2 linked regions of the Streptomyces venezuelae genome follow. The protein of the gene in region 1 interacts with the protein of each later gene in a pairwise test. Links are inferred from orthologs where the notes say so. Each region holds a gene or a part of one and is shown on either strand. Other genes may lie near its edges.

The links.
Region 2: the proteins of paaC (region 1) and DEJ51_RS32810 interact in binary tests that used the Escherichia coli proteins (3 or more experiments, as listed by UniProt). The link is inferred for Streptomyces venezuelae from one-to-one orthologs.

The regions. Positions count from the first base shown.
Region 1 is NZ_CP029189.1:3,821,844-3,836,800, reverse strand. The notes cover bases 6,296-9,295. They hold paaC (1,2-phenylacetyl-CoA epoxidase subunit PaaC), read left to right. Parts: upstream 6,296-7,423; coding sequence 7,424-8,167; downstream 8,168-9,295. Other genes in these bases: paaE (1,2-phenylacetyl-CoA epoxidase subunit PaaE), read left to right, coding at 8,668-9,295; paaD (1,2-phenylacetyl-CoA epoxidase subunit PaaD), read left to right, coding at 8,161-8,667; paaB (1,2-phenylacetyl-CoA epoxidase subunit PaaB), read left to right, coding at 7,143-7,427; paaA (1,2-phenylacetyl-CoA epoxidase subunit PaaA), read left to right, coding at 6,296-7,146. Also shown: phenylacetic acid degradation protein PaaN, read left to right, coding at 1-1,493; DEJ51_RS16885 (MerR family transcriptional regulator), read right to left, coding at 1,499-2,173; DEJ51_RS16875 (TrmH family RNA methyltransferase), read right to left, coding at 3,191-3,952; DEJ51_RS16870 (HTTM domain-containing protein), read right to left, coding at 4,121-5,302; DEJ51_RS16865 (DUF5819 family protein), read right to left, coding at 5,287-5,949; more of paaA, read left to right, coding at 6,085-6,295; more of paaE, read left to right, coding at 9,296-9,774; DEJ51_RS16835 (acyl-CoA dehydrogenase family protein), read left to right, coding at 9,922-11,064; DEJ51_RS16830 (rhodanese-like domain-containing protein), read right to left, coding at 11,096-11,440; DEJ51_RS16825 (hypothetical protein), read right to left, coding at 11,510-12,271; DEJ51_RS16820 (DUF2252 domain-containing protein), read right to left, coding at 12,430-13,830; DEJ51_RS16815 (response regulator), read right to left, coding at 13,888-14,547; DEJ51_RS16810 (sensor histidine kinase), read right to left, coding at 14,557-14,957. UniProt on the Escherichia coli protein: Component of 1,2-phenylacetyl-CoA epoxidase multicomponent enzyme system which catalyzes the reduction of phenylacetyl-CoA (PA-CoA) to form 1,2-epoxyphenylacetyl-CoA. The subunit C may be essential for structural integrity of the alpha subunit.
Region 2 is NZ_CP029189.1:7,401,041-7,415,997, forward strand. Bases 28-3,027 are described here. They hold DEJ51_RS32810 (response regulator), read left to right. Parts: upstream 28-1,176; coding sequence 1,177-1,878; downstream 1,879-3,027. Other genes in these bases: DEJ51_RS32805 (sensor histidine kinase), read left to right, coding at 28-1,180; melC2 (tyrosinase MelC2), read right to left, coding at 1,836-2,681; melC1 (apotyrosinase chaperone MelC1), read right to left, coding at 2,678-3,027. Outside these bases: more of DEJ51_RS32805, read left to right, coding at 1-27; more of melC1, read right to left, coding at 3,028-3,064; DEJ51_RS32825 (glutamate decarboxylase), read left to right, coding at 3,422-4,813; DEJ51_RS32830 (NAD-dependent epimerase/dehydratase family protein), read left to right, coding at 4,883-5,809; DEJ51_RS32835 (RNA polymerase sigma-70 factor), read left to right, coding at 5,843-6,694; DEJ51_RS32840 (sigma-70 family RNA polymerase sigma factor), read right to left, coding at 6,720-8,351; DEJ51_RS32845 (bifunctional 4-hydroxy-2-oxoglutarate aldolase/2-dehydro-3-deoxy-phosphogluconate aldolase), read left to right, coding at 8,846-9,466; DEJ51_RS32850 (PfkB family carbohydrate kinase), read left to right, coding at 9,469-10,482; DEJ51_RS32855 (glycoside hydrolase family 18 protein), read right to left, coding at 10,681-12,006; DEJ51_RS32865 (PE-PGRS family protein), read left to right, coding at 12,438-13,949; DEJ51_RS32870 (VOC family protein), read right to left, coding at 14,025-14,423; DEJ51_RS32875 (N,N-dimethylformamidase beta subunit family domain-containing protein), read right to left, coding at 14,568-14,957. UniProt on the Escherichia coli protein: Member of the two-component regulatory system DpiA/DpiB, which is essential for expression of citrate-specific fermentation genes and genes involved in plasmid inheritance.

The sequences.
Region 1 (14,957 bases):
GCCAGCCCGGCACCGACGGCTGGACGGGCGCCGAGGTGTCCCCGTACGGCCCGGAGCTGGGCGTCGAGTACCCGCATGTGGACCCGGACGTGCTGCTGCCCGCGATGAAGGCCGGCATGGGCGCCTGGCGCGACGCCGGACCCGAGGCGCGCGCCCTGGTCTGTATCGAGATCCTGGCCCGCATCTCCGCCCGGACCCACGAGTTCGCGCACGCGGTCATGCACACCAGCGGCCAGGCCTTCATGATGGCGTTCCAGGCCGGCGGCCCGCACGCGCAGGACCGCGGCCTGGAGGCCGTGGCGTACGCGTACGAGGAGCAGACCCGGGTTCCGGGCCAGGCCGACTGGTCGAAGCCGCAGGGCAAGAAGGACCCGCTGGAGCTCGGCAAGACCTTCACCGCCGTCCCGCGCGGCATCGCCCTCATGATCGGCTGCAACACCTTCCCGACCTGGAACGGCTACCCGGGCCTGTTCGCCTCCCTGGCCACCGGCAACGCGGTGCTGGTCAAGCCGCACCCGCGGGCCGTGCTGCCGCTCGCGCTGACCGTCAAGGTCGCGCGCGAGGTCCTCGCCGAGGCGGGCTTCGACCCGAACCTGGTGGCCCTCGCGGTCGAGCGCCCGGGCGAGGGCATCGCCAAGACCCTAGCGGTCCGCCCCGAGATCAAGCTGATCGACTACACCGGGTCCACGGAGTTCGGGGACTGGCTGGAGGCCAACGCCCGCCAGGCGCAGGTCTACACGGAGAAGGCCGGCGTCAACACCGTCGTCCTGGACTCCACCGACAACTACAAGGGGATGCTGTCCAACCTGGCGTTCTCGCTGTCCCTGTACAGCGGCCAGATGTGCACCACCCCGCAGAACCTGCTGATCCCGCGCGACGGCATCGCGACGGACGCCGGCCACAAGACCTACGACGAGGTCGTCGCCGACCTCGCCGCCTCGGTCGGCGGCCTGCTGGGCGACGACGCCCGGGCGAACGCGCTGCTCGGTGCGCTGGTCAACCCGGACGTCAGGACCCGGCTGGAGGCCGCGGCCGCCCTGGGCGAGGTCGCGCTGGCCTCCCGTGAGGTCGTGAACCCCGAGTTCCCCGACGCGGTGGTCCGCACCCCCGTCATGGTCAAGCTGGACGCGGCCAAGGCCGACCCGGAGGCGCCGTACCTCTCGGAGTGCTTCGGCCCGGTCTCCTTCGCGGTGGCCGTGGACACCACCGCCGACGCCCTCGACCTGCTGCGCCGCACGGTGCGGGAGAAGGGCGCCATGACGGTGGGCGCGTACACCACGTCCCCCGACACCGAGCGGGCCGTCGAGGAGGTCTGCCTGGAGGAGTCCGCGCAGCTCTCCCTGAACCTGACCGGCGGGGTGTTCGTCAACCAGACGGCCGCCTTCTCGGACTTCCACGGTTCCGGTGGCAACCCGGCGGCCAACGCGGCCCTGTGCGACGGCGCCTTCGTCGCGAACCGCTTCCGTGTGGTGGAGGTCCGCCGCCAGGCGTGACCGCGTCACGCAGACCCCCGGCCCGGGTGGACCGCGCCCACCTCCTCCCGCTCCTGCCGCTCGTCGGCGAAGAGGCGGGAGGAGGCGTCCACCTGGGCCATCCTGCGCAGGGCCGCGAACACCGCGTCGCCCACGACCGTGCCCACGACCACCGCCTCGACGAGGCCCTCGCGGTCCGCCCGGCGGGCCGTGTACTCCAGGTCCGCCCGGGCCACCCGCTCGGCCGCGTCGGCGTAGTCGTCGAGCAGTTCGGCGAAGGAACCGTGGCCCACCCGGTCGAGTGAGGCGAGCGCGGACACGAGCGCGTCGGCCGCCTTGTTGCCGGGCCGGACGTGCCAGCCGCGCGCCTCGATCAGCCGTGTCACCCGCTCCCGGGCCAGCACCGCCTCGGCGTCGTCGGGACCCCCGCCGTCGCCGTACTCCGGCACGAGCCGCTGGGCCGCGGCGCCGAGCACCTTGTGCACAGGCCGCTCCTTGTCGTCGATGGCCACGAGGACGTCCCCGATGGCCGCCACCGACAGGCCGCCGACCTCCAGCAGGGCACGGATCAGCCGCAGCCGCCGCTCGTGCCCGTCGTCGTAGCTGGCCTGGTTGGGACTGCTCAGCTCGCCCGGCGGGAGCAGGCCCTCCCGGACGTAGTACTTGATCGTCGGTACCGGAACCCCGGTTCGGCGGCTCAACTCTCCGATGCGCATGGCGTGTTCACTCGTCTCTCCTTGCCCCGTCCCCGCCCATCATAGATAGTGGGGCTATCAGATAGCGGCAAGCGTCACTATCCATTCCTTGGGGGACCCATGTCTGCGTTACCCATGTCTGCGTTACGCACCTGGCACCGTCCACTGACCCTGTTCGCCGGCGTGATGGCGGTGTGGGCCGTCGGCTCCGCCGTGGGTCTCGCGGTCGACGGCCGCGTGCTGGTCGGCGCCCCGATCTGGGCCAAGCCCTTCAAGTTCGCCGTCTCGTTCGTCGGCTACGCGCTCAGCCTGGCCTGGATGCTCTCCCTGGCCGTCGCGGCGCGCCCGCGTCTGCGCAGGCCCGCCTGGTGGGCCGGTACCGTCGTCGCCGCGGCGAGCATGGTGGAGATGCTGCTCATGACGGGCCAGGTGATCCGCGGCCGGCAGAGCCACTTCAACCAGCAGACCCCCCTCGACGCGCAGATCTACGGCGCCATGGCCGTCACCGTCGTCGTGCTGTGGACGGCCACGCTCGTCATCGCCGTCCTGCTCTTCCGGTCCCGCGCCGCCGACCGGGCCACCCTGTGGGCGATCCGGATCGCCGCCGTCCTCGCCCTCGCGGGCGCCGGAATCGGCTTCCTGATGACCAGCCCCACCGAGGCCCAGCTCGCGGTCGACGGCGTACCGGTGGCGGGTGCCCACAGCGTGCGCGTGCCGGACGGCGGACCCGCCATGCCGCTGACCGGCTGGTCGACCACCGGCGGGGACCTGCGCATCCCGCACTTCTTCGGCATGCACGCCCTGCAGCTGCTGCCGCTGCTCGTGCTCGTCCTGGGCGCGCTCGCCGGACGCTTCGCCCTGCTGCGCCGGGAGCGGGTGCGGCTGCGGCTGACCCTGCTCGCGGCCGGGGTCTACGCGGCGGTGTTCGCGCTGGTGACCTGGCAGGCGCTGCGCGGCCAGGCGCTGCTCCAGCCGGACGGGGCGACGCTCGGCGCGGCCGCGGCGATCCTGGCCGGAGGCGTCCTAGGAGTCCTCGCCGCCCTGTTCGCGGACCGGGGGACCGCCCCAGTGGAAGAGGGTCATGGCCACGCTGGTGGCGAGGTTGTAGCTGGAGACCTGGGGGCGCATGGGCAGGGAGACGAGGTGGTCCGCCCGGGCGCGCAGCTCCGGTGAGATCCCGTGGCGCTCCGAGCCGAAGGCGAGCAGGGCGTCGTCGGGGAGGGTGAGGGCGCGGATGTCCGTGCCCTCGGGGTCGAGCGCGTAGAGCGGCCCGGGCGGCAGCTCGTCCAGGGCCAGGCGCTCGACGGTGGTGGCGTAGTGCAGCCCGGCCCCGGCCCGGACCACGTTCGGGTGCCAGGGGTCGAGGTCGCCGCGGGTCACGACTCCGGTGGCGCCGAAGCCGGCGGCGAGCCGGACCACGGCTCCGACGTTGCCCAGGTTGCGCGGGTTGTCCAGGACGACGACCGGCGCCGGCCGGGGCATCCGCCGCAGCCCCGCGAGGCCGGCGGCCCGGTCGGTCCGTGCCGCGAGGGCCGCGACCCCGGTGGGGTGCACGCGCGGCAGCAGCTCCTTGAGCCCGGCCCGCCGCACCAGCCGCGCGACGTCGGCCTCGACGTCCGGAGCCAGCTCGCGGGCCAGGGCCCGTACGGCGCCGGGATCCTCGGCGACGGCCATCCGTACGTCGGCTCCGAACCGCAGGGCGTGCTTCAGCGCGTGGAACCCGTCGAGCAGCACGAGATCCCCCGCCTGCCCGGCCTCCCGCCATTCCCGCACCGTGTCGTCCATACCCCGACCCTACGGTCCCCCACCCCACCACCCACCACACGGCCCTCACCCAGCCGAATCCAGCCCAGCCGGGACACCATCCAGCCCCGCCGGGACCATCCAGCCCCGCCGGCGTTTGAGGCGCGGGGTCCGGGGCGGAGCCCCGTGGAACGGCGCCGCAGGGCCCCGTCAGCGCGGCCCCGGCACGGACACCGGCTCGCCCCCGGCGGCATCCGGCACAGGCTCCCCCACCCGCACCCGCGAGCCCCGCGCAGCGACCACCGCCCCCACCCACACCAGAAAGCCCGTCGGCAGGAACACCGCGTCCGCGGCGATCATCGCCAAAGAGAAGAACGGCAGCCCCAGCAGCACCGCGATCCCCGCGTGCTCCAGCATCGTCAGCGCCAGCAGCACGTTCTTGATCCGCCGGTTGAAGAGCGTGAACGGAAACGCCACCTGCACCGCCACCGTCCCGTACGACAGCAGCATCACCAGCGTCCCGCTGCCCGCCACCAGCGCCGACAGCGCCGGCCACGGGGTGAAGTAGTCCAGCCCCAGCGGGTAGTACAGGGCCGTTCCGTCCTGCCACCGGGACCCCTGGATCTTGTACCAGCCCGCCGTCGCGTAGATCAGGCAGACCTCCGCCATGATCACCAGCATGCCCGCGTTGTGCAGCAGGTTGGCCAGGACGTCCAGGACCGCCCGCGCCTCGCCCTCCGGCTCGTGGCGGTCGACCAGCCACCACAGCCCGCAGACCACCCACACCGCCGCGAACGCCGCCAGCCAGCCGAAGCCGAGCCGGCCGGTGCCCCCGCCGAAGACGAACACCGCCCCCAGCACGCCCCACAGCACCGGCCCGGCCGCCCCGGCCGTCGCCGAGCCGCGCCTGCGGGCCCTGCGCGCGTCCAGCGACCAGACCTGCGCGCACCGGGTCAGGACCAGGTAGATCGCCATCAGGTGGATGACGTTGTCCCCGCCGTCGCCCATGAACACGCTGCGGTTCTGCAGCGACAGCACGCCGACCATGAAGACCACGGACGTCGCCCGTGTCCGCCAGCCCAGCAGCAGCCCCACGCTCGCCAGCACGGACAACGCGTAGACGAGCTCGAACCACAGCGTCGAGTCCGACCACATCAGCACCGTGAAGGCGTGGTTGGAGTCGATGAGCCGTTCCGCGAGCTGCCAGCTCCACGGCCCGTCCGGACCGTAGAGCTCGGCCCGGTTCGGGAACTCGCGCAGCAGGAAGAAGAGCCAGGTCGCGGAGAAGCCGATGCGGACCACCGCGCTCTGGTACGGGCCCAGCGCCTGCCCGGTGACCCGCGCGGCCGCCCGGGCCGCCGCCTCGCGGGCGCGCTTCACAGCGTCCACCACGGCAGCTCCCGGTAGTAGGTCTGGGTGTCGGTGGTCTCGGTGCTCCACTTCGGCGCGGGCACCGCTGTCGTCGCCGAGCGCAGCTGGATCCGCAGGATGGTTCCTTCCCGCAGCGCGGGGGCGAGCCGGTTCAGCGCGATGCGCCGGAGGTACTCCTCGGACAGCTGCCCGCGCTCGCCGTTCGGCCTGTTGTCCTCGTCGTGGGAGCTGGTGAAGAAGTCCCAGGCGCGGCGGAGCTCGTTCTGCCGGGTGTGGCTGGGCAGCAGGCTGTGCCGGATGGCCTCGCCGTCCTCGGCGCTCAGGTCGCGCCAGGGGGTGGTGACCAGCTCGCCGTACTCGCTCCTGACGTCCGCGCGCACTTCCACGGCGATGTTCTGCTGCAGCGGGTTGGGGGCGAAGAGCTTCCAGTTCTGTTCGAACTCGGGGTAGACCCACGCGTCGATCGTCTTCGCGTGCTGCTTGCTGAGAGTGTTGCTCGGGGCCACGTGCAGGAAGACGAGCGCGAGGTGAGTGCAGGCGGCCACCGCGACGACCCCCAGGGCCAGGGCGGTCACGACCCGGAACGGGGCGGACAGACCGGCGATCCCGGGCGTCCTCGGGGGTGGTGAAGCGGCCCCTTCGGCGGGCTCGTGCTGGTTCGAATCCATCCCCACCCGATCGTCCGGCATCCACAGGGTTGACCTCAGAGGTTGACACCCTACGGGCCGTCGACCCACCATTGAAGCGAATGAACCGAACGATCGGTCGGTCGGTCGGACGGCGGACTCTGGCAGGGGGCCGGAATGGTGGCAGTGACCCCGGAGACGGGGCCGGACACGGCTCTCGGGACGGACAGGACGGACGGGACAGGCATGACTGCTGACCTGGGCGCACAGCTCGCGGCGGCATTCGACGCGGCCGTGGCGGCCGACGAGCGCGTGGAGCCGCGCGACTGGATGCCGGACGAATACCGCGCTTCTTTGGTGCGCCAGATGGCCCAGCACGCCCATTCCGAGATCATCGGCATGCAGCCCGAGGCCAACTGGATCACCCGCGCCCCCTCGTTGCGCCGCAAGGCGATCCTGATGGCCAAGGTCCAGGACGAGGCCGGCCACGGGCTGTACCTCTACAGCGCGGCCGAGACCCTCGGCACCAGCCGCGACGAGCTGCTCGACAAGCTCCACTCGGGCAAGCAGAAGTACTCCTCGATCTTCAACTACCCCACCCTGACCTGGGCGGACGTCGGCGCCATCGGCTGGCTCGTGGACGGCGCGGCGATCACCAACCAGGTGCCGATCTGCCGCTGCTCCTACGGGCCCTACGCCCGCGCCATGGTCCGCATCTGCAAGGAGGAGTCCTTCCACCAGCGTCAGGGGTACGAGCTGCTCCTCGCCCTCTCCCGCGGCACCGAGGCCCAGCACGCGATGGCCCAGGACGCGGTGGACCGGTGGTGGTGGCCGTCGCTGATGATGTTCGGCCCGCCGGACGACGAGTCGGCGCACTCGGCCCAGTCGATGGCCTGGCGCATCAAGCGGCACTCGAACGACGAGCTGCGCCAGCGGTTCGTCGACATCGCCGTCCCGCAGGCCGAGTCCCTCGGGCTGACCCTGCCCGACCCGGACCTGAAGTGGAACGAGGAGCGCGGGCACCACGACTTCGGCGCCATCGACTGGACCGAGTTCTGGAACGTCCTCAAGGGCAACGGGCCCTGCAACGAGCAGCGGATCGGGCAGCGGCGCAAGGCCCACGAGGAAGGTGCCTGGGTGCGCGACGCGGCCGCCGCGTACGCGCGCAAGCAGACGGCACAGCAGGTGGCACAGCAAGCGGCGAAGCACGCCGGACAGAACGAGGAGGCACGGGTATGACGCAGAACTGGCCCCTGTGGGAGGTCTTCGTGCGTTCGCGCCGCGGCCTCTCGCACACGCACGCGGGCAGCCTGCACGCCCCCGACGCGGAGATGGCCCTGCGCAACGCCCGCGATCTCTACACCCGGCGCAACGAGGGCATCTCGATCTGGGTGGTGCCCTCCACCGAGATCACCGCCTCCTCGCCGGACGAGCGGGACCCCTTCTTCGCGCCGTCCGCCGACAAGCCGTACCGGCACCCCACCTTCTACGACATCCCGGAGGGGGTGAGCCACCTGTGACCGGCACCGACACCGCGCACCTCACCGGCACCACCGCCACGGCGGCACTCGCGCTCGGCGACGACGCGCTGATCCTCTCCCACCGCCTCGGCGAATGGGCCGGACACGCCCCCGTCCTGGAGGAGGAGGTCGCCCTCGCCAACATCGCCCTCGACCTGCTCGGCCAGGCCCGGATCCTGCTGTCCATGGTCGGCGACGAGGACGAGCTGGCCTACCTGCGCGAGGAGCGGTCCTTCCGCAACCTCCAGCTGGTCGAGCAGCCGAACGGCGACTTCGCGCACACCATCGCCCGCCAGCTCTACTTCTCCCTCTACCAGCACGAGGTCTACACGGAGCTCGCCCGCGGGGACGGCCCGTTCGCGCCGCTCGCGGCCAAGGCCGTCAAGGAGACCGCCTACCACCGCGACCACGCCGAGCAGTGGACCCTGCGGCTCGGGGACGGCACCGAGGAGAGCCGCAGCCGCATGCGGACCGCCCTCGACGCACTGTGGAAGTACACCGGCGAGATGTTCCAGCCGGTGGAGGGCCTCGACGGCCTGGACCTGGCCGTCCTGGAGGAGCGCTGGCTGGCCGCCCTGTCCGGCGTACTGGAGCGGGCCGGTCTCGACCTGCCCCAGGGGCCGCGCACCGGCGCCTGGGCGGCCGGGGCGGGACGCCAGGGCCTGCACACCGAGTCCTTCGGCCGGATGCTCGCCGAGATGCAGCACCTGCACCGCAGCCACCCGGGGGCCTCATGGTGACCACCGACGCCGGAACGACCCGCCTGGAGGCGGAACTGGCCGAGCTGGCCGGCTCCGTCCCGGACCCGGAACTGCCCGTGCTCACCCTCGGTGAGCTCGGTGTGGTGCGCGGGGTACGGATGCACGAGGACGGCCACGCCGAGGTCACCCTGACCCCGACCTACACCGGCTGCCCGGCCATCGAGGCCATGTCCGCCGACATCGAACGGGCCCTGACCGGCCACGGCATCCCCGAGGTGCGGGTGACCACCGTGCTGGCCCCCGCCTGGTCGACCGACGACATCAGCGCCGAAGGCCGTCGCAAGCTCGCCGAGTTCGGCATCGCCCCGCCCCGGCCGCACGCGGCCGGCGGACCGGTCCCGCTGACGCTGTCGGTCCGGTGCCCGAACTGCGGATCGACCGACACCGAGCTGCTCAGCCGCTTCTCCTCCACCGCGTGCAAGGCGCTGCGCCGCTGCACCGCCTGCCGCGAACCGTTCGACCACTTCAAGGAGCTCTAGATGGCCGCCCCCCGCCACGGCGCGTTCCACCCGCTGACGGTGGCGGCTGTCGACCGGCTCACCGACGACTCGGTGGCCCTGACCCTGCGGGTTCCCGAGGAGCTGCGCGAGGACTACCGGCACGCACCGGGCCAGCACCTCACGCTGCGCCGCACCGCCCCCGAGGGCGGCGCCGAGATCCGCCGCACCTACTCGATCTGCTCCCCGGCGCCGTCCTCGGACGGCCCGGGCCCGGAGCGGCTGCGGGTCGGGGTGCGGCTGGTGGAAGGCGGCGAGTTCTCCACCTTCGCCCACAAGGAGATCGCCGCCGGCGACGTGCTGGAGGTCATGGTCCCGGCCGGGCGCTTCGTGCTGGAGCCCGCTGCCGCCCCGGCCTCGGGACACTACGCGGCGATCGTCGGCGGCAGCGGCATCACGCCCGTGCTGTCGATCGCGGCGAGCCTGCTGGCCGCCCGGCCCGACGCCCGTTTCTGCCTCGTGCGCAGCGACCGGACGGCGGCCTCGACGATGTTCCTGGAGGAGGTCGCCGACCTCAAGGACCGGTATCCGGCGCGGTTCCAGCTGGTCACGGTCCTCTCCCGGGAGGAGCAGGAGTCCGGTCTGCCCTCCGGGCGGCTGGACGAGGAGCGGCTGGCGGCCCTGCTGCCCGCACTGCTGCCGGTGACGGACGTGACGGGCTGGTTCCTGTGCGGCCCGTACGGCCTGGTCCAGGGCGCGGAGCGGGCCCTGGGCGCGCTCGGCGTGGCACGGACCCGGGTGCACGAGGAGATCTTCCACGTCGAGGAGACCGCGCCGGCGGCCCCCCGCCCCGCGGGTTCCCCCGCCGCGGCCCACGGGCGGGTCACCGCACGGCTCGACGGCCGTTCGGGCACCTGGCCGGTCCAGGACGGCGAGTCCCTGCTGGACGCGGTGCTCCGCAACCGCGCGGACGCCCCGTACGCCTGCAAGGGCGGTGTCTGCGGCACCTGCCGGGCGTTCGTGGTCTCGGGCGAGGTCCGGATGGAGCGCAACTTCGCGCTGGAGGCCGAGGAGACGGAGGCCGGATTCGTCCTGGCCTGCCAGTCGCACCCGGTCACCGAGGAAGTGGAGATCGACTTCGACCGCTGAGCGCGGCGACGTCCCCGTCGGTCGGGTCCCCGTCCCAGCACAGGGGCCCCACCGCCTCCAGGGCCTGTCCATTTTCCAGAACCTGTTCTATCTTGACGCACCGTCAGACACGACATCGTCGGACCTGAACGCGCGGAAGGACAGGCAGTGGACTTCACCTTCACCGAGGAGCAGCAGGCCGCCGTCGAAGCGGCCCGGGCCGTCTTCGCGGATGTCGCGCCGGACGGCGTGCCCAGTCCCGCGCTGACCCCGGGGGCCGTCGCCGACGACTTCGACCGTCCGCTGTGGGCCAAGCTCGCCGCATCGGACCTGCTGAGCCTGGTCCTCGCCGAGGAACACGGGGGAGCGGGCCTGGACACCGTCGCCCTGTGCCTGGTGCTGCGCGAGGCCGCCCGGGTGCTGGCGCGGGTCCCGCTGCTGGAGCACTGCGCCACCGCCATGACCGTGCAGGCCCACGGCAGCCCCGAACTGGCCGCCGCCCTGCTGCCCGGCGCGGGGCGCGGCACGCTCGTGCTCACCGCCGCCGCCCACGGGCGCTCCGGCCACGACCCGGCCGAACTCGCCGTCATCGCCCGCCGCGAGGGCGAGGAGTGGATCCTGGAGGGCACGCAGACCGCGGTCCCCTGGGCACACGGCGCGGACTGGATCGCCGTACCCGCGCACACCGGCGAGGGCGAGGCCGTCCTCGCGCTCGTCCCGCGGGCCGCCGAAGGGCTGGCCCTCGCCGAGCAGGTCTCCACGAGCGGGGAGCGGCTCGCCGAACTCGCCCTCGACGGCGTCCGGGTGGACGGGGCACACCTCATCGAAGCCCAGGGAGCCTGGGAACGGCTGCGCCAGCTCCTGGCCACCGGAACCTGCGCGCTGGCGCTCGGACTCGGCGAGAACGTGCTCACCATGACGAGCGCGTACACCGGCAAGCGCGAGCAGTTCGGCTTCCCGGTGGCCACCTTCCAGGCCGTCGCCGTCCAGGCCGCCGACCGGTACATCGACCTGCGCGCCATGGAGGTCACGCTGTGGCAGGCCGCCTGGCGGCTCGACGCCGCGACCGGCGGCGCCGGGGGGCCGCTGCCGAGCTCCGGTGATGTCGCGGTCGCCAAGATCTGGGCCTCGGAAGGCGTACGCCGGGTCGTGCAGACCGCCCAGCACCTGCACGGCGGCTTCGGAGCCGACACCGACTACCCGCTGCACCGCTACCACGCCTGGGCCAAGCAGCTGGAACTCCAGCTCGGGCCGGCCGCCGCGCACGAGGAGGCCCTGGGCGACCTGCTGGCCGCCCACCCCCTCGCCTGAGCCGGAACAGCGGGCCCGGTGGAGACGGGGCCTAGAGCACGAAGGCCGGGTTCCCGTTGTCCGTCACCATCGGGCGCCCGGCACCGTCCCAGGCCTGCATCCCGCCGTCGACGTTCACCGCGTCGATCTCCTGGCGCACCAGGTACTGGGTGACCTGCGCGGAGCGCCCGCCGACCCGGCACATCACGTACACCCGGCGGCCGTCCTCGACCGCCTCGGTCAGCTCACCGAAGCGGGCCACGAAGTCGCTCATCGGGATGTGCAGCGCACCCTCGACATGGCCGGCCGCCCATTCGTCGTCCTCACGGACGTCGAGGACAAAGCCTTCGGAGGGCACCGCGGTGGCGTCCACCGAGGGGAGCGGTCCGAAGTTCATAGCTGTCGCCTTCTCTCTTCACGAATCTGCTGCCAACCTATCCGACCACCCGGTACGGGCGGACCGGGCTCACTGCGCGGCGAGCTCCGCCGCCAGTTCGGCCTCACGCTCGGAGACCTGCGCGAGCAGCTGCTCCGCGATCTCCTCCAGCAGCCGGTCGGGGTCCTCGGGCGCCATCCTCAGCATCGACCCGATCGCGCTGTCCTCCAGCTCCTTGGCGACGAGCGACAGCAGCTCCTTGCGGCGGGCCAGCCACTCCAGCCGGGCGTACAGCTCCTCGCTCTCGCCCGGTGCCGCCCGCTCGGGAGCCGGACCGGCCGCCCACTCCTCGGCCAGCTCGCGCAGCTGACCCTCGTCGCCGCGCCCGTAGGCCGCGTTGACCCGCGCGATGAACGCGTCGCGCCGCTCCCGCTCGCCTTCGTCCTGGGCGAGGTCGGGGTGGGCCTGACGGACCAGCTCCCGGTAGAGGCGGCGCACCTCCTCGGAGGGCCGCACCCGCTGCGGCGGCCGCACGGGGCGGTCGGTCAGCATCGCGGAGGCGTCGTCGGAGATCCCGTCCGAGCCCAGCCAGTCGTGGAAGAGCTCCTCCACCCCGGGCATCGGCATGACCAGCGAACGCGCGTCCTGCGCCCGGCGCAGGTCCTCCGGATCGCCGCTGCGGGACGCCTTCGCCTCGGCGATCAGGGCGTCCAGTTCGTCGAGCCTCGTGTACATCGGGCCGAGCTTCTGGTGGTGCAGGCGGGAGAAGTTCTCCACCTCCACCCGGAAGGTCTCCACCGCGATCTCGAACTCGATCAGCGCCTGCTCGGCGGCCCGCACGGCCCGCTCCAGGCGCGCCTCCGGGCGCTCCTCACCGGTGACGGAGGAGTCGCCGGAATCACCGGGGACTGTCTGCTCAGGCTGCTCGGTCTGCTCGCTCACCCGGCCAGCCTACGGCCCGCCCGCGTGGGCGGTGTTTCACGTGAAACACCGCCCACGTCAGACAGCCGTCAGACGCCCATCTCCGCCGCGATCCGGCCGGACCGGACCGCCGCCACCAGGTCGGCGTGATCGGCCTCGGTGCGGTCGGCATAGGCCACGGCGAAGGACGCCATCGCCTCGTCCAGCTCGTCGTTCTTCCCGCAGTACCCGGCCAGCAGCCGCGGGTCGACGCTGTGCGCGTGCGCGCGGGCCAGCAGGGCACCGGTCATCCGCCCGTAGTCGTCGATCTGCTCCACGGCCAGCGCCGCCGGATCCACGCTGCCCTTGCGGTTGCGGAACTGCCGTACCTGGAAGGGGCGGCCCTCCACCGTGGTCCAGCCGAGCATGATGTCGGACACCACCTGCATGCGCTTCTGCCCGGCCACCACCCTCAGGCCCTCGTGCTGCTCCGGGGCGGGCGCGAAACCCAGGCCGGTCAGGTGCGGCAGCAGCACCGAGGGCCTGGCCTCCTTGACCTGGAGCACCAGCGGTTCGCCCCGGTGGTCCAGCAGCAGGACCACGTACGAGCGGGTGCCGACGCTCCCGGTGCCCACCACGCGGAAGGCCACGTCCTGGATCGCGTACCGGGCCAGCAGCGGCAGCCGGTCGCCCTGGAGCGTCTGCAGGTAGGGGCCGAGCGAGGCCGCCACCGCCGCCGCCTCCCCGTCCCCGACCCGGCGCAGCACGGGCAGCGCGTCGACGAAGCGGCGGCCGCCGTCCGGCCCTATCTCCGTGGACTTGGTCGCGAACCGCGCGGAGGTGTTGTTGCGGGCCTTCTCCGAGACCCGCTCCAAGGTGCCCAGCAGATCACGGGCATCGGCGTGCGAGACCAGTTCCTCGTCGGCGATCGCGTTCCACGCGTCGAGCGCGGGCAGCTTCGACAGGAGCCGCATGGTGCGCCGGTAAGCGCCCACCGCGTCGAGTGCGGCGGCCCGGCAGGTGTCCTCGTCCGCGCCGGCCACCCGGCCCGCCAGCACCAGCGAGGCCGCCAGCCGCTTCACGTCCCATTCCCACGGGCCGAACACGGTTTCGTCGAAGTCGTTGAGGTCGATGACGAGCCGGCCGCGCGCGTCCCCGTACAGACCGAAGTTCGCCGCGTGCGCATCGCCGCAGATCTGCGCGCCGACCCCGGTCACCGGACCGCCGGACAGGTCGTGGGCCATCAGCCCGGCCGCCCCGCGCAGGAACGCGAACGGGTTCGCGGCCATCCGGCCGACCCGTATCGGAGTCAGCTCGGCGACCCGCCCCGCGTTGGACTCCTCCACCGCGCGCACGGCGTCCGGCCGCCCGGCCGGCGCCACGAAGGCGGCATGAGCCGACCGCGGCAGGCGGGCGCGCAGCGCCTTGCCCTCCTCCTTCGGCGAGCCGGCCGCCACCCTCGGCGCGAAGCCCGCCACGTCCGGAATCCGCTGACCCGCAATCGTCGCCATCGACGCCGCCCCCACCCGTTCAGTTCTGTGATCGCTTCTCGAACGGGCTGACCGTATCTACAGCCCGGCGTCCCTGGCCAGCAGCGCCGCCTGCACACGGTTCTCACAGTCCAGCTTCGCGAGGATCCGGCTCACGTACGTCTTCACGGTCGCCTCGCTCATGTGCAGCCGCCGGCCCGCCTCCGCGTTGGACAGCCCCTCGCCGAGCAGCGCCAGCACCCCGCGCTCCCGCTCGCTGAGCTCCGCCACCCGACGCCGGGCCACCTCACCGCGCACGGCGGCCTTCCCGGACGCCAGCTGGTCCACCACGTGCCGGGTCGCCCCGGGCGACAGGTAGGCGTCCCCGGCCGCTGCCGCCCGGACCGCCCCGATCAGCTCGCCCGGCGCCGAGTCCTTCAGCAGGAAGCCCGCGCCGCCCTCGCCCAGCGCCCGCAGCACGTTCTCCTTCTCGCCGAAGGTGGTCAGGATCAGCGCCCGTACCTCCGGCACGGCCCGCCGCAGCTCCCCCAGCGCCGTCAGCCCGTCCATCACCGGCATCTGGATGTCCAGCAGCATCACGTCGGGCGCGTGCGAGCGGGCCAGGTCCACCGCCTGCCTGCCGTCGGCCGCCTCGGCGACGACCTCGATGTCCGGCGCCGAGGTCAGGATCATCCTGATCCCGGCCCGGATCAGTGGCTCGTCGTCGGCGATCACCACTCTGATCACTTCGGCTGTCACACCGTGCTCCTACTGCTTGACCTCGTACGCCTGCTTTTCCACGAGCTTGCCGTCCTTGAAGCAGAACCGGAAGATCCGGTCCGTTCCCAGGCCGCCCGGCTGGTCCTCGGCCAGCAGCGCCAGACACTCCGAGCCCTCCGGCTTGGGCGGCCCCTTGCGCGCGGCCCCCGCGGTCAGGAAGTTCTCCCCGCTCGGCAGCCGGTCACGGACGGCCTGTTCCGTCTGGCCCACGTGCACCGCGTCGAACTCGTCCTGGTCGATCATCGCGTCACTCGCCGAGTCGATCATCAGCACCACTCCGGCGCCGAGCACCACCACCAGCAGCACCATCGCCGCGAAGGCGACCCCGCAGCCCACCGCGAGGCCACCGGAGCGGCTGGGCATGCGCACGGCCAGCTCCCGGTCCACCG
Region 2 (14,957 bases), 3.6 Mb from region 1 along the record:
GATCATCGGCCTGGTCAGTGCGGGGATCACCGTCCGCGCCATCAGCGACCGGCTCGCCGCGCAGCTCTCCGCCCTCGCCTGGGTCGCGGGCGGCGCGCTCGCCCTCGGGGGCATGGGCACGTACGTCGTCAACGCGAGGCTGCGCCGTCACACTCATGGCATGAACGCGGCAGAGCTCAGCCGGATGTACGACTACCACCAGGCGGCCCTGCACGGAGTCCGCGAGGGCCTGCTGATGCTCGACGGGCAGCGCCGGATCACCTTGATCAACGACGCCGGACGCGAACTGCTGGGCCTGCCCGGCGAGGTCACCGGCAGCGGGGTGGCCGACCTGGGTCTGCCGGCCCCGCTCACCGGTGCCCTGCTCGCGGACCGGCCCCGGGTGGACGAGGTGCACCTGACCGCGGACCGGGTGCTGGTGGTCAACAGCTCGCCGGTCGCGGGCGGCGGCCGCCGCGGCACCGTGGTCACCCTGCGCGACCACACGGAACTGCAGGCGCTGACCGGCGAGCTGGACCACGAGCGGGGCTTCACGCAGGCGCTGCGCTCCCAGGCCCACGAGGCGGCCAACCGGCTGCACACCGTGGTCTCGCTGATCGAACTCGGCCGCGCGGACGAGGCCGTCGACTTCGCCACCGCCGAGCTGGAACTCGCCCAGGCCCTCACCGACGAGGTGGTCACCGCGGTGGGGGAGCCGGTGCTGGTGGCGCTGCTGCTGGGCAAGGCGGCCCAGGCGCACGAGCGGGGCGTCGAGCTGGTCGTCACCGCCGACAGCCGCCGTCTCGCCGAAGGGGGCGGACTGCCGCCGGCCAGGGACCTGGTCACGGTGCTCGGCAATCTCATCGACAACGCCGTCGACGCGCTCACCGCCGTTCCGGGGGCCCGGATCGCGGTGACGCTGCGGCCCGAGCCGGACGAGCTGCTGCTGCGGGTCGCGGACAACGGACCCGGACTGCCCGAGGGAGTGGACGTGTTCCGCCGGGGCTGGTCGGGCAAGGGTGAGGGCCGCGGCCTCGGCCTCGCGCTGGTCCGGCAGGTGGCCGAGCGCTACGGCGGTGCGGTCGTCGCGGCCCAGGGCCCGGGCGGCGGAGCGGAGTTCACGGTCCGCCTGCCGATCGCGCCCGCGACCGCACCCGTACCGGCACCCGCGCCCGCCGAGGGCCCCGGCGGCGCGCGATGAGCGGGGGCGGGGTGCGCGTACTGATCGTCGAGGACGACCCGGTGGCCGCCGACGCGCACGCGCTCTACATCGGCCGGGTGCCCGGCTTCACCGCCGCAGGCGCCGTCCACTCGCTCGCCGAGGCCACCCGGTTCCTGGAACGCAACCGCGTCGACCTGCTGCTCCTGGACCTCGGCCTGCCCGACGGGCACGGCCTGCGCTTCGCACGCGGGCTGCGCGCCGCCGGACACCCCGTCGACGTGATCGTGGTGACCTCCGCGCGGGATCTGGCCGTGGTCCGCGAGAGCGTCTCCCTCGGCGTGGTCCAGTACGTACTGAAGCCGTTCGCGTTCCCCACCCTGCGCGAACGGCTCCTGCGCTACGCCGAGTTCCGCCAGGCCGCGGGCGAGGCGGCCGGCCAGGACGACGTCGACCGGGCGATGGCCGCCCTGCGGGCACCCCGCCCGGCCGAGCTCCCCAAGGGGCTGAGCGCGCCGACCCTGGACCGGGTCGCCGCCCTGCTGCGGTCGGCGCCCGAGGGGCTGACCGCAGCAGGGGCGGCCGAGGCGGCCGGGATCTCCCGGATCACCGCCCGCCGCTACCTGGAGCACCTGGTGGACACCGGCCGGGCGGACCGCACCCCCCGCTACGGTCAGGTCGGCCGCCCCGAACTGCACTACCGCTGGCTGGCGGCGGCCGGTTCGGTGTCGAAGGTGTAGAACTTCCGGTGGTCCAGCATGTCCGCCGGGGTCACGTTGTTCCAGGGCCGCATGGTGTCGTTCAGGTCGACGACGTTCTGCGTGCCCGCGCCCGGCAGGTAGGTGGACTGGGGGTGCCTGGCCTGCCAGTCGGCCCACAGCTTGTCGATGAAGGCGTGGTGCATCCAGAACACCGGGTCGTTGGGGGAGACCCCGGTGGACATCTGCCCGCCGACCCACACGTGCACGCGGTTGTGCAGGTTGGCGCCGCGCCACCCCTCCAGGTGGTTGCGGAAGCCGTTGGAGGAGCTGTTCCAGGGCGCCATGTCGTAGACCGGCATGGCGAGTACGGCGTCGACCTCGGCCTTGGTCGGCAGCTGGGCGACGGCCGTGCCGAGATCGCGGCGCAGGTAGGCGCGCCCGTCCACCCGGACGTTTATGTTCCACCGGCCCGTCGAGTACGCGAACGGTCCGTCCATGACCTGCCCGTCGCGGGCCCGCCCGGTGCCGCCGAGGAAGTCGGCGGCGAAGAGGGAGGCGCGGGAGGTCCGGTCCACGGTCCAGTCCCAGTACGGGAGCGCCACGCTCGCGTCCACTTTCTGCAGCGCCTCCTCGAACTCCAGGAGGAAGCGCCGGTGCCAGGGCAGGAAGGAGGGGGAGCGGTGGCCGACGCGGTCGCCCGAGTCGGTGTCGCTCATGATGAAGCCGTTGTGGGTGGTGACGAAGCGGTCGTAGCTGCCGTTGCGCTTGAGCTCCAGCAGCGCCGAGGTGAAGGCGCGCTTCTCCTCGGGGGTCAGCGTGGCCTGGTTCTTGCGGACGGTCATGCCGCACCTCCGAAGGGGACGAGGGCGGCGCCCTGGAGATCGCGGACGGCGGCGCGGGCGAGCAGCTTCGGGTCGGCGAAGGTCTCGTAGTGGTTGATGACGCTGATCCAGGTGCCGTCGGCGTTGCGCATGATGTGCAGTTCCCGGCCGTCTATTCGGACGGTGGGCTGGCCGGGGGAGTGGTGGCCGCCGTGGTGGCCGCCTCCGCCTGCGGTGATCTGGATGCGACGGCCCTGGTAGACCTCGTCGACCGTGCCCGGGGTGGTGGGCTCGGCAGGGGTCGCGGCGGCGCTCGTGGCGCCCGCGGCGGCAGCGGTCAGGCCAAGGGCGGTGAGAGCACCGGCAGTTGCCCCCAAGGCCTGACGGCGAGTGATCTTCTTCATGGCCGAAGAGGTATCAGGGCTCGGGAGGGTCGTGGCCTGTATCCGGACATGCGCGGACAAGTTTCCCGTAGAACAAGTTGGATGATCTTCCCGTTCGGCGCGACTTCGGGGGCTCGAACGGGAAGATCTTCAGAGAAGACCCTACTCGGCGGTAATTTCTTCGGAGTGAGGGGGTCCATATGTGCGGGATCACACTGCAGAGTCGGCCGGAAGCAGAGTGTCAGAACCGGTCCCGAGGCGGCGTGAGGTGGCTCCAGGGTGGCTCCGGGACGACTCCGGCCGGAACATCCGGAAGATCCACGGAGGCGCCAGGTCACCCTGCCCGGTAATGCACCCGCTTGTGCCTATAGTCCCGATATGGCTCTTCATGAGACGCAGGACGCACGCGCCCTGGACGGCGACACGGACGTGTTCGCGTCCACGCTGAGTGGCCAGATCCTCCCCAAGTACAGGATTCCCGAGGACCACTCACCCACCGAGGTCGTCTACGAACTGCTCCGCAACGAGCTGCTCCTGGACGGCAACGCGGCTCAGAACCTCGCCACCTTCTGCACCACCTGGTCCGACGAGGGCGTGCACCGCCTGATGAACGTCTGCCTCGACAAGAACATGATCGACAAGGACGAGTACCCGCAGACCGCCGAGATCGAGTCCCGCTGCGTCAACATCCTGGCCGACCTGTGGAACGCCCCCGCCGGCACCACCGCGGCCGGCTGCTCCACCACCGGCTCCAGCGAGGCCGCCATGCTGGGCGGCCTCGCCCTCAAATGGCGCTGGCGCGAGCGCCGCCGCGCCGCGGGCCTGCCCGCCGACCGCCCCAACCTGGTGTGCGGCCCGGTGCAGATCTGCTGGGAGAAGTTCGCCCGCTACTTCGACGTCGAACTGCGCCAGGTCCCCGTCGAGGAGGGCGCCACCGGCCTGCGGGCCCACCAGCTCTCCCGGTACGTCGACGAGAACACCATCGGCGTCGTCGCCATCCTCGGCGTCACCTACACCTGCGACTACGAGCCCGTCGCCGAGATCTCCGCCGAGCTCGACCGGATCCAGGCCGAGCACGGATGGGACGTCCCCATCCACGTGGACGGTGCGAGCGGCGGGTTCGTGGCGCCGTTCCTCCACCCCGACGTGGTGTGGGACTTCCGGCTCCCGCGCGTCGCCTCCGTCAACACCTCCGGCCACAAGTACGGGCTCGCGCCGCTGGGAGTCGGCTGGATCATCTGGCGGACCGCCGACCTGCTCCCCGCCGACCTCGTCTTCACGGTGGACTACCTGGGGGGCGACATGCCGACCTTCGCCCTGAACTTCTCCCGCCCCGGCGGTGAGGTCATCGCCCAGTACTACCTCTTCCTGCGCCTCGGCCGGGCCGGCTACCGCAGTGTGCAGCAGGCCTGCGCCGACACCGCGCAGTACCTGGCCGGCGAGATCGCCGCGATGGGACCCTTCACCCTCCTCTACGACGGCCAGGGCGCCCTGCCCGCCGTCTCCTACAAGCTCAGCGACCCCGACACCGCCGGCTTCACCCTCTACGACCTCTCCGACCGGCTGCGGATGCGCGGCTGGCAGGTGCCCTCGTACCCGCTGCCCGCCGACCGCGACGACACCGTCATCCAGCGCGTCCTCGTCCGGCACGGCGTGACCCGCGACCAGATGGCCCTGCTCGTCACCGACCTGCGCACGGCCGTAGAACACCTGTTGGCCACACCCCCGCCCGTACCGGCCGCCGCGCCGCGGTCCGGCTTCCACCACTGACCCTCCGCGTGTGACGCGGGTCGCACCCCGGACGTGTCACGTTCGCCGGGGGCGCCTTGTCCCATGGGCATGGACGACACCAAGAACGTACTGCTGGCCGGGGCGAGCGGAGTCCTGGGACGCCACATCACCGATGCGCTCACCCGGGCCGGCCACACCGTGATCGGCCTCGGCCGCGGAGCCGGGGCCGACGTGCGGGCCGACCTGATGGACCGCGACGGGCTGCTGCGCGCCGTCGACGGCCTGCGGGCCGACACGGTGGTGCACGCCGCCACCGCCCTGCGCGCCGCTCCCATGCGGCACAAGGACATGTTCGCCACCGACGACCTGCGGGTGACCGGCACCAGGAACCTCATGGAGGCCGCCCGCGTGCTCGGTGCCCGCCGCGTCGTCGCCGAGTCGATGGTCTTCGGCTACGGCTACCGCGACTTCGGCGACCACGTGATCACCGAGGGGACCGACCCGTTCGCCCCGGCCGGCGACCGCGCGGTGGAACGCCACCTCCAGGGCATGCGGGTCAAGGAGGAGCTGGTGCTGGGCACCGACGGGATCGAGGGCATCGCGCTGCGCTTCGGGCTCTTCTACGGCGCCGGAGGCACCGAGACGCTCGTGGAGATGCTGCGCGGGCGCAAGGTGCCCGCGGTGGCCGACCGCGGACGCGTACTGCCCTGGGTCGACCTGGCGGACGCCGGCCGCGCCGTGGCCCTCGCCGTCGAAGGCGGCCGCCCGGGCCGCGCGTACAACATCGTGGACGACACCCCGACGGGATTCGGCGCGCACGTACGCGCGGTCGCCGCGGCGTACGGCACACCGAAGCCGATGACCGTGCCCACCTGGATGATGCGCCCCTTCCCCTACCTCCACCGCATGGTCACGACCAGCATGCACGTGTCCAACGCCCGGGCCAGGGCCGAGCTGGGCTGGGCGCCGGGTCACGCGGGCTGCGCCGAGGGGCTGCGCGCACTCGCCGGAAGCCGGCCCGGCCGACGCCCTTGATCACCGGGGTCCGGGAATGACACCGTGGTGATCATGAGCGAGGATTTCGAGGAACACCGGCGACTGCTGTTCGGCACGGCCTACCGCATGCTGGGCAGCGTCGCCGACGCCGAGGACATCGTGCAGGACGCCTGGCTCGCCTGGCACCGGGCCGACCGCACGGCGGTCGGGAACCCCCGGGCCTACCTGGTGCGCACCGTCACCAACCTGAGCCTCAACCGGCTCAGGTCGGCCCAGGTCAAACGTGAGGCGTACGTCGGGCCCTGGCTCCCCGAACCCCTGCTCACCTCGCCCGACATCGCCGAGGAGGCCGAACTCGCCGACACCGTGTCCATGGCGGTCCTGGTCGTACTGGAGACCCTGACCCCGACCGAGCGGGCGGTCTTCATGCTCCGCGAAGTGTTCGGGTACTCCCACGCCGAGGTCGCGGAGGTCGTCGGCAAGTCGGAGGCGAGCGTGCGCCAGTCCGCGCACCGGGCCCGAGAACACGTCCGGGCGCGCCGCCCCCGCTTCACGGCCAAGGCGGCCGAGCAGCGCGAGATCGTCGAGAAGTTCCGGCAGGCCTGCCTCGGCGGGGACCTCGGCGAGGTGCTCACCGTCCTCGCCCCCGACGTCGTCTCCTGGGCCGACGGCGGCGGCATCGTCACCGCTGCCCGCCGCCCGGTGTACGGAGCCGCCCATGTCGCCCGCTGGTGGCTCGGCGTGCTGGCCAAGGCCGAGGGCGACGGCGCGATGCACCTCGCCGAGATCAACGGCGAGACCGGACTGCTGCTCGTCCACCAGGGCGCGACCATCGGCGCCATGACCTTCGAGGCCGCCGACGGCCGGATCACCGCCCTGCGCGTCACCGTCAACCCGGAGAAGCTGCGGGGCCTGCGGCCCTGAGGCCGAGGCCCCCGGGGGCCGCTTCCTACCGTGCGCCGAAGTTCTGGGTCCACCAGGGACCGCCCGCGCCCTGGTGGATGCCCACGCCGATGTCCTTGAAGGAGCAGTTGAGGATGTTGGCCTTGTGACCCGGGCTCTTCATCCAGGAGTCCATCACGGACTGGGCCGTCTGCTGGCCCCGCGCGATGTTCTCCCCGTACGTCGACCAGCGGTACCCGGCCGCCGTCGTCCGGTCGCCCGGGTCCCTGCCGTCCGGGCTGGTGTGATCGAAGTAGTCCCGGGCCGCCATGTCGTCGGAGTGCCCCTGAGCGGCCGCCCGCAGCTGCGGGTCCTCCTTGAGGGGGCCGCAGCCGGCCGCCGCCCGCTCGCTGTTGACCAGGGCCACGACCTGACCGGCCACCCCCGACGGCGGGGCGGGCGCCGGCTTGGCCGCAGAGGCCTTCGGGCTCGGCGACTTGCTCTTGGACGGCGTCGGGCTCGGGCTCGCCGACGCACTCGGCGAGGCGGAGGCCGACGGGGAGGGCGAGGCGGACGCGGAGGGGGAGGCCGGCTCCGACGGCGGACCGGCCGATTCGGTCGCCGAAAGCGCCGCCAGCGGGCTCGCGGCCGGAGCCGCGCCGTCCTTCGTGCCACCGGAACCGGGCAGCCCGCCGAGGTACACGAGCCCGCCGCCCGCGACGCAGGCGGCGAGCACCGCACCACCGACCACCCGGCGGCGGCCCTGCCGCCGCCTGCGCAGTGCGCCGCGGCCACCGCCGCCCGTGTCGGCCACCGGGGTGAGCTGCGTGGCCGCATCGTCGAAGCCATCGCCGAAGCCGCCGTCGAAACCTTCGGCGAAGGCGACGCTCGCGGGGGCGAAGCCCGCCGCCCCCGCCGACTTCATCCCCGCCAGCAGGGCCGCCGAGACCGGTACCAGGGCCAGACCGGCCAGCAGCCCTTCCGCCGGAACCAGTCCGCTCCACAGACCGGAGCAACGTACGCATTCACGGGCATGGCGGGCTATTCGCTTGCGCCACAGCGCCGAGGGCTGCCCGTCCCAGCCCGCCATCACGGTCCGCAGCTCCTCGCACGCCGGACGGGTGTCCAGCGCGCGCTCCACCACACGGGCCGACTCCAGCTGCGCCTTCATCCGCTGCACCCGGACCGCCGTGTGCTGCGGGGTCAGCTCCAGCGCACCGGCCACCTCGGACCGGGTCAGCTCCCCGGCGCACTCCAGCCACCACAGCGACAGCAGCGCACGGTCCTCGGGCTCCAGCCAGCGGGTGGCCCGGGCCGTCTCGCGGCGCTGCCCGGCGAGCTGGAGGCGGACGACGGTCAGGTCGACGAAGTCGGCGCCGGGGTCGGCGACATCGCTCGCGGCCTCCAGGGTGCTCTCGCCGTAACCACTCTGCCGGGCCTGCCAGTGCGCCCGTACGCGGTTCATCGCGATCGCCACCAGCCAGGACCGGAAGCTCTCCTCCACGCGCAGGCCGCCCAGCCCGTCGAGCGCCCGCAGCATCGTGTCCTGCACCACGTCGTCCACGTCGCAGGAGCCGTTCAGGGCCCGCCCGACGATGTTGTAGACGAGCGGGAGATGGGTGCTGACGAGCTCGTCCTGCGCGCGCAGGTCGCCCGCGCGGGCCGCTGCCACAAGCGCTGCGGTGTGCTCAGTAGTCATGTGATGTTCCCTGTCCGTACCGGCGGTCGATGATGCCCGATACATGGGAGACCGTCGACGGGGGCGTCGATAACAGTTATCCGGAAGAATTTTCCAGAAGAGTTTTCCGGGCCCCTCCACCGGGGTCGCAGCGACGGCGTGTGCGCGTGCCGCGGCATGCGGCCGTCCGGAAGGAGGACCGGTCCTCGCTCCCTCCAGCTTGCGGACGCGGATGACGGTCCGCCCGCTGTGCAGGGCCAGATGGACCGCCCGGCCCGTGGCTGCCCGGGGCGCGCGGACGGTGCGCCGGCTGCCGCCCCGTCCATTGACACGGGCGCTCCCGGCACGGGTAGGGTCTAGACCACGTGGTTCCGCCATGCGGTATGCCGTTCCACCACGTGGAACAGGCACGTGGAGCGAAGGGGAGGGGTCCGTTGCCCGACCACCCGTCAGGTCACCTGTCAGGCCATCCGTCAGAGCGTCCGGCGGGCCGTGCTCCGGAACACCTCTACGCGGTGCTGGCCGCCCAGCGGGTCCTGCCCGTGCTGCGCGACGCCGACGCCGACGAGGCCGTCCGTCACACCGCCGTCCTGCTCGCCGCCGGCTGCCGTGCGGTCGAGCTCACCACCTCCACCCCCGGCTGGGCCGCCGCCGTCACCCGCACCGCCGCGCTGAGCGACCGCCACGGCCGGCCGGCGCTCATCGGGATGGGCACGGTCACCACCACCGCGCAGGCGGAGACGGCCCTCGACGCGGGAGCCGCCTTCCTGGTCTCCCCCTACCCGGCCCCCGAGGTCCGCGCGGTGGCCGTACGCCGCGAAGCCGTCTTCATCGAGGGCGGGTTCACCCCCGGCGAGATCGCCGCCGCCGTCCGGGCCGCCGGGGTGGCCAAGGTGTTCCCGGCGCACGTGGGCGGCCCCGGGTTCGTCCGCTCCCTGCGGGCCGTCCTGCCCGGGGCGGTGATCGTCGCGACCGGCGGGATCCGGCCCGCCGAGGTCGCGGACTGGCTCGCCGCCGGCGCGACGGCCGTCGGGATCGGCGGCGGCCTGCCGTCCGACCCGGGCGAACTGGCCGCCGTGTTCGCCGGGGCCGCCGCGCCGTGCTGCGCACCCTGCGACGCCGCCGCGGGACACTGACCGTGGCCGCGGAGGCAGACACCCGCTACGACGTCCTCGTACTCGGCGAGGTCCTCGTCGAGATCCACGCGGGCACCGCCCTGCGTGAGGCCGCCGACGGAACCCCCGCCCGTATCTCCTACTCCGGGGACGCCCTCAACGCGGCGGCCGCCGCGGCCGCGGCAGGCGCCCGTACGGCCCTGCTCGCCGTCATCGGCGACGACGAACTCGGCGTCCCGCTGCTGAACCGGGCCGCCGGACTCGGCGTGGACGTCTCCCACGTCCGCCGCGCCCCGCACCCCAACGGTGCCTACCTGCTCTGCGCCGACACCGACGGCGACCGCGAGTTCGTCTACTGGCGCACCCGCAGCGCGGGTTCCACCCTCGGGCCCCGCCACATCGCGTCCTGGCACGAGCTGCTGACCCGCTGCGGAGCACTCGTGACCAGCGGCATCACCGGCGCCCTCTCACCGAGCAGCCGCGACGCCGTACTGGCCGCGGCCCGCCTCGTGCACGGGGCCGGCGGTCACCTGACCTACGACCCGAACTTCCGGTCGCGGCTGACCGGCCGGGACGAGGCGCGCGAGCTGCTCGCCCGGATCGCTCCGCTGACCGGGCTGCTCAAGACCTCCTGCCCGGCCGACGCGCAGGCCCTCGTGGGCACCGCCGACCCGCGCACCGCCGCGGCCCGCTGCCGCGCCCTGGGCGCCCGTACGGTCGCGGTCACCGCGGGCGCCGGACGGCTGCTGCTGGACGACGGCACACGGGCGGTGTACCACGCCGTGCCGGGCAATCCCGAGCCCGTGGACGCGACCGGGGCAGGGGACTGTTTCACCGGCACGACCACCGCCCGGCTCGTCCTCGGGGACACCCTCGCGGACGCCGTGGCCTACGGCGCGGCCGCCGCCTCCCTGTCCGTCTCCGGCCGTGGCGGCACCGGGCGCGTCCCCGCCTTCAGCGAGACCGCCGCACTGGCCGCCTCGCACCGGCGGGCCCCGTCGCGTGGAAGCGGGCCCTCGCGGACCGCCGGGGAGTGAGGGCAGGGTGCCGGCGACGGCGGCGACACCGGTCGCCGGCACCGCTCGGGAGGCCACCGCGCGATCCGGACGGGACGGCCTGGTGGCGGGGCAACCGCCGGGCCGGACGGTGTTCCGCGGCCCGGCGGCGCCGGTCTCGGGGGACCCCGGTCGCCGGTCCCGGTCGGCCTCCCCGGTCAGCGGCCGTGCAGGCCCCGGTCAGCGTCCGCGCAGGCCCCGGTCGACGGCCGTCATCAGCTCGCCGTCCGCGGTGTCCGCGTCGAGCGACCAGAACATCGCACCGCCGAGCCCGTGTTCGCGGATGTACCCGGTCTTGGCCCGCAGCACCTGGGGGTCGTCGTACGTCCACAGCGTCGTGCCGTCGAAGAGCCAGGCGTGGCCGCCGCGCCGGTCCCGGTGGAGCGTGTAGGTGCCCGAGTCGGCCAGCTTCTTCAGTGCCTTGTAGTCCTCGTACCCGGCGGCCCACGTGGCCGGTGCCGGGCCCGTGGCGGGCTGCCCCATGCCGTCCCCGCCGCCGCTGACACCGGTCCAGCCCTGGCCGTAGAACGGCATGCCCATCACGAGCTTGTCCGCGGGCGCGCCGCGCCGGAGCCAGGCGTCCACCGTGCCGTCGACGCTGAAGTCGCCCCGAGCGCGGAGCGCGGACTGCTGGGCGGTCCTCGGCTCGCCGGAGACGTGGAAGTCGTAGCCCTGGAGGGTCACGAAATCGAGGTCGCGCATGATCCGGCGGACGTCGAAGCCCGCGTCGATCTTGGCGGGGGCGGTCGGGACGAAGGCGCTCAGCTCGTACCGGGTCTTCTTCTTCTGGCTCCGCGCGTACGCGTCGAGCTGCGTGCGGAACTCCTTCACGAGCGCGGTGAAGTTCTGCTTGTCCTCGGGCCGGTACCTCGTGTCCGTGTCCCCCGCGGAGCCGGGCCACTCCCAGTCGAGGTCGATCCCGTCGAAGACGCCCGCGGCCGCCCCGGCGCCGCCGCGGGCGCCGTCCTGCGGGAGGTTGCCCTTGATGTACAGGTCGATGCAGGACTCGACGAAGGCCTTGCGGGAGGCCGGGGTGAGCGCGGCGTCCGAGAAGTGCGTGGACCAGCTCCAGCCGCCGAGCGAGATCAGCACCTTGAGGCCGGGGTGCCTGGCCTTGAGCTCGCGCAGCTGGTTGAAGTTGCCGGCGAGCGGCTGCTCGCCGGTGTCGGCCACCCCGTCGACGGAGTTCGCGGCGTCGAGCGGGCGCACGTAGTCGGCCCAGGCGTCGGCCTCGCCGGGCACGTTCCCGGTGAAGCACCTGCCCTGCGGACTGATGTTGCCGAAGGCGTAGTTGATGTGGGTGAGCTTGCCGGCGGAGCCGTTCGCCTCCAGGTCCTGGACCTGGAAGTCCCGTCCGTACACACCCCATTGGGTGAAGTAGCCGACCTTCTTGTACGGACGGTCGTGGCCACCGTCGGCCTGCGCGGCGGCGGCGGGCGCGAAGGCGGTCAGCAGGGAGAGGGAGCAGGCGGCGACGGCCAGCCTGCCGAGCATGCTGCGGCGCATGGGCTTCCTTTGCGGATGCGGGGAGCGGGGCGTGTGCGCGTGCGCGGTGCATGCCGGAAACTATTGGTCTGGACCAGGGTGGTCAAGGGGGGCGGCGGAAACCCGCCCCGGGGAGCGGCCGCACGGAGCCGTCGGCCCCGGCCGGGAACGCGCGCCCCGCCGAACCGGGAATTGATTGGATCTCCCGGCCCGTTCGTGCCATGGTTGGTCCCACCGAAGGGGTGTAGCTCAGCTGGTCAGAGCGCCGGTCTCCAAAACCGAAGGCCGCAGGTTCGAATCCTGCCGCCCCTGCAGCACCGACGGCACGCCCGTCGAGAACGCCCGGCCGCGAAGGACTTCTCGCGGCCGGGCGTTGCCGTTTCCCCGGGCGTTCCCGCATGCCCCGTCCGCGGGTGTCACAGGTCCGCCGGACATCGTCTACCGTCCTTCGGATGGGGACAGACGTACGAGGACGCGACGACCGATGGCCGGACCCGGACCGGGGGCCGCAGGCCGGACCGGGCCTGCGGCGGGCCTGGTTCCGGGGACTGAGCCTCAACGCGGCCGCACCGGACGCCATCCTGATCCGTCTGCTGGACCTGGACATGGCCCCGTACGTCCTGGTGCGACGAGACCCCTCACCCGCCGTCGTCGACGCCGCCGTCGACCACCCGGACCGGCGCGTCCGCGGCAGGCTCGCCGAGGTCCCCGCATCGCTGCGGCTCTCCGCCGCCCAGTGGTCGCGGCTGGTGCTCGGCGAAGCCGGCGGTGCCCGGCGCCGGCTGTTCCTGGAGGCCGCGGCCCTGTCCGGGCGGGGGCTGACGCGGGAGGCGTACGAGACGCTGGCGGCGGACCCCTTCGGCCCGGTCCGGGAGGAACTGGCCGGGATGCCGGCCCTGCCCCTCCCGCTGCGCCTCGCCCTGCTGGCGGACCCGCTCCCGCAGGTGCGGGCCGCGGCGTGCGGGGCCGCCTGGCGCGGCCTCGACGACGGGGCCCGGGCCCGGCTGGCGGCCGATCCCGCCCCCGCCGTACGGACCGCCGTCACGCTCGCCCGGCACGAGGAGGCCCCGCTGACGGCCGAGTTCTTCGAAGCCGTCGGGGACCGCCACCTCCTCGGAAGCCACCGGCTGGAGGCGGACCTCGCCCTGCGGCTCTGCACGGACCAGGACCCCCGGCTGCGCCGGATCCTGGCCGGCAACCCCTACCTCGGGCCCGAACCGGTCCGCGTCCTCGCCGCCGACCCGGACGGTGACGTACGGCTCGCCGTGTCCCTGCGGCCCGAACTGACGGAGGAGCGGCGGGCCGCCGTACCGGTGGACATCGACCCCCGGACGATGCGGCGGACGGTCGCGTGGGTGGAGGCACTGCACGAGGACGAGGAAGCCATGCGCCGGCTCGCGGCATCCGCGCACCTCCTGCTGCGCAGCAGCGTCGCGACGGCCCGACGGCTGCCGCCGGACGTCGTGGCGCTGCTGGCCCGGGACGAGGACCGGGTCGTACGGCTCTTCCTCGCCGAGCGGTGCGACGACGCGCCGGCGGACATGCTGCTGGAGGTGTGGCAGTGGTGGAACGGGAGCTACTCCACCCCCGACCGGCCCTACGGCCACCCGAACTTCCCGCGGCGCGACCTGCTCCGCTACGCCGGCGACCCGCATCCGCGGCTGCGGCAGCTCGCCCTGGACGACCCGGACTCCACGGCCGGCCTGGTGGAACGGTTCAGCGGGGACGAGGACGCCGAGGTACGGCTGCGCGCCGCCACCGACCCCCGGCTGTCGCCGGACGCGCTGGTCCGGATGCTCGACGACCCGGACAGCGGGGTGCGCGCGATGGCGGCGCGGCATCCGCGGATGCCCGTCTCCGTCCTCGTCGCACTGCTCGGTGACGAGCGGACGGCGCAGGACGCGGCACGGAACACGGCACTGCCGGTGGCCGTCATGGAGCGGATGACGGCCCCGGGGACATGAGGTAAGCCACCGGACGGGCCGGGGGGCGAGTGGACGTACTCGCCCCCTCCGCGCCGGGTGCCGCTCGGCCGAGGGCTACTCGGAGCCCGGCTCCTGGTAGCCGTACGGGCGGGTGATGATCTCCATCCCGTGGCCGCTCGGGTCCGTGAAGTACACCCCGCGGCCCCCGTCGTTGTGGTTGATCTCGCCGGGGTGCCGCCCGTGCGGGTCGGCGAAGTACGGGACCCCGGCCGACCGGATCTTCTCGAACGCCGCGTCGAACTCCTCCTCGGAGAGGAGGAACGCGTAGTGCTGCACGGTGATCGACTCGGCGGGGACGGTGGCGAAGTCCAGGGTGACGCCGTTCGCGGTCTCGACGGGGACGAAGGGTCCCCACTCGGTCCCGACCTCCAGGTCGAGGACGTGTGCCAGGAAGGTGGCGGACTCCCGGTTGTCACGGGAGTGGACGATCGTGTGGTTCAGCTGGACGGACATGGGTGGATGCCTCCGAAAGGCACTCACGGCGCCTCCATGCCTCACCCGGCCGGTGACCGGCACGCGATGCCGTGATCACGATCCTAGACACGCCCTTCGGGTGAAGTCCACCGTTCGGCACCTGCCCGCACCCGGCCCGGTACCTCAGGAACTCCCGTACACCGCCTTGACGTTGTCCTGCGCCGGGTGGGTCCGGCCGGCCGGACCCGCCGCGAACGCCCGCAGGAGGTTCTCCGTCACCCGGGTGGTCAGCGCCCCCGAACGGGCGTCGAGCCCGTGGTTGCGTCCGCTGCGGCCGTCGCCGGTCGCGTCCAGGGCCTCCACCCAGCGCATCGTGCCGGTCGCGAACACCCCCGCCCCGCTCGCCGCCGTGTAGTAGGCCGTGTCCTGGTGGCTCGGCCGGCCCTCGCACACGACGGGGGAGTGGGCCAGGATCTCGATCGGCCGGGGCGTCGGGAATCCGGTGTCGACCTTGTCGTACTCGACGCCGACCAGGTGCTCGAAGCGGTCGCCCGCCTTCGCGCCGGTGCCCTC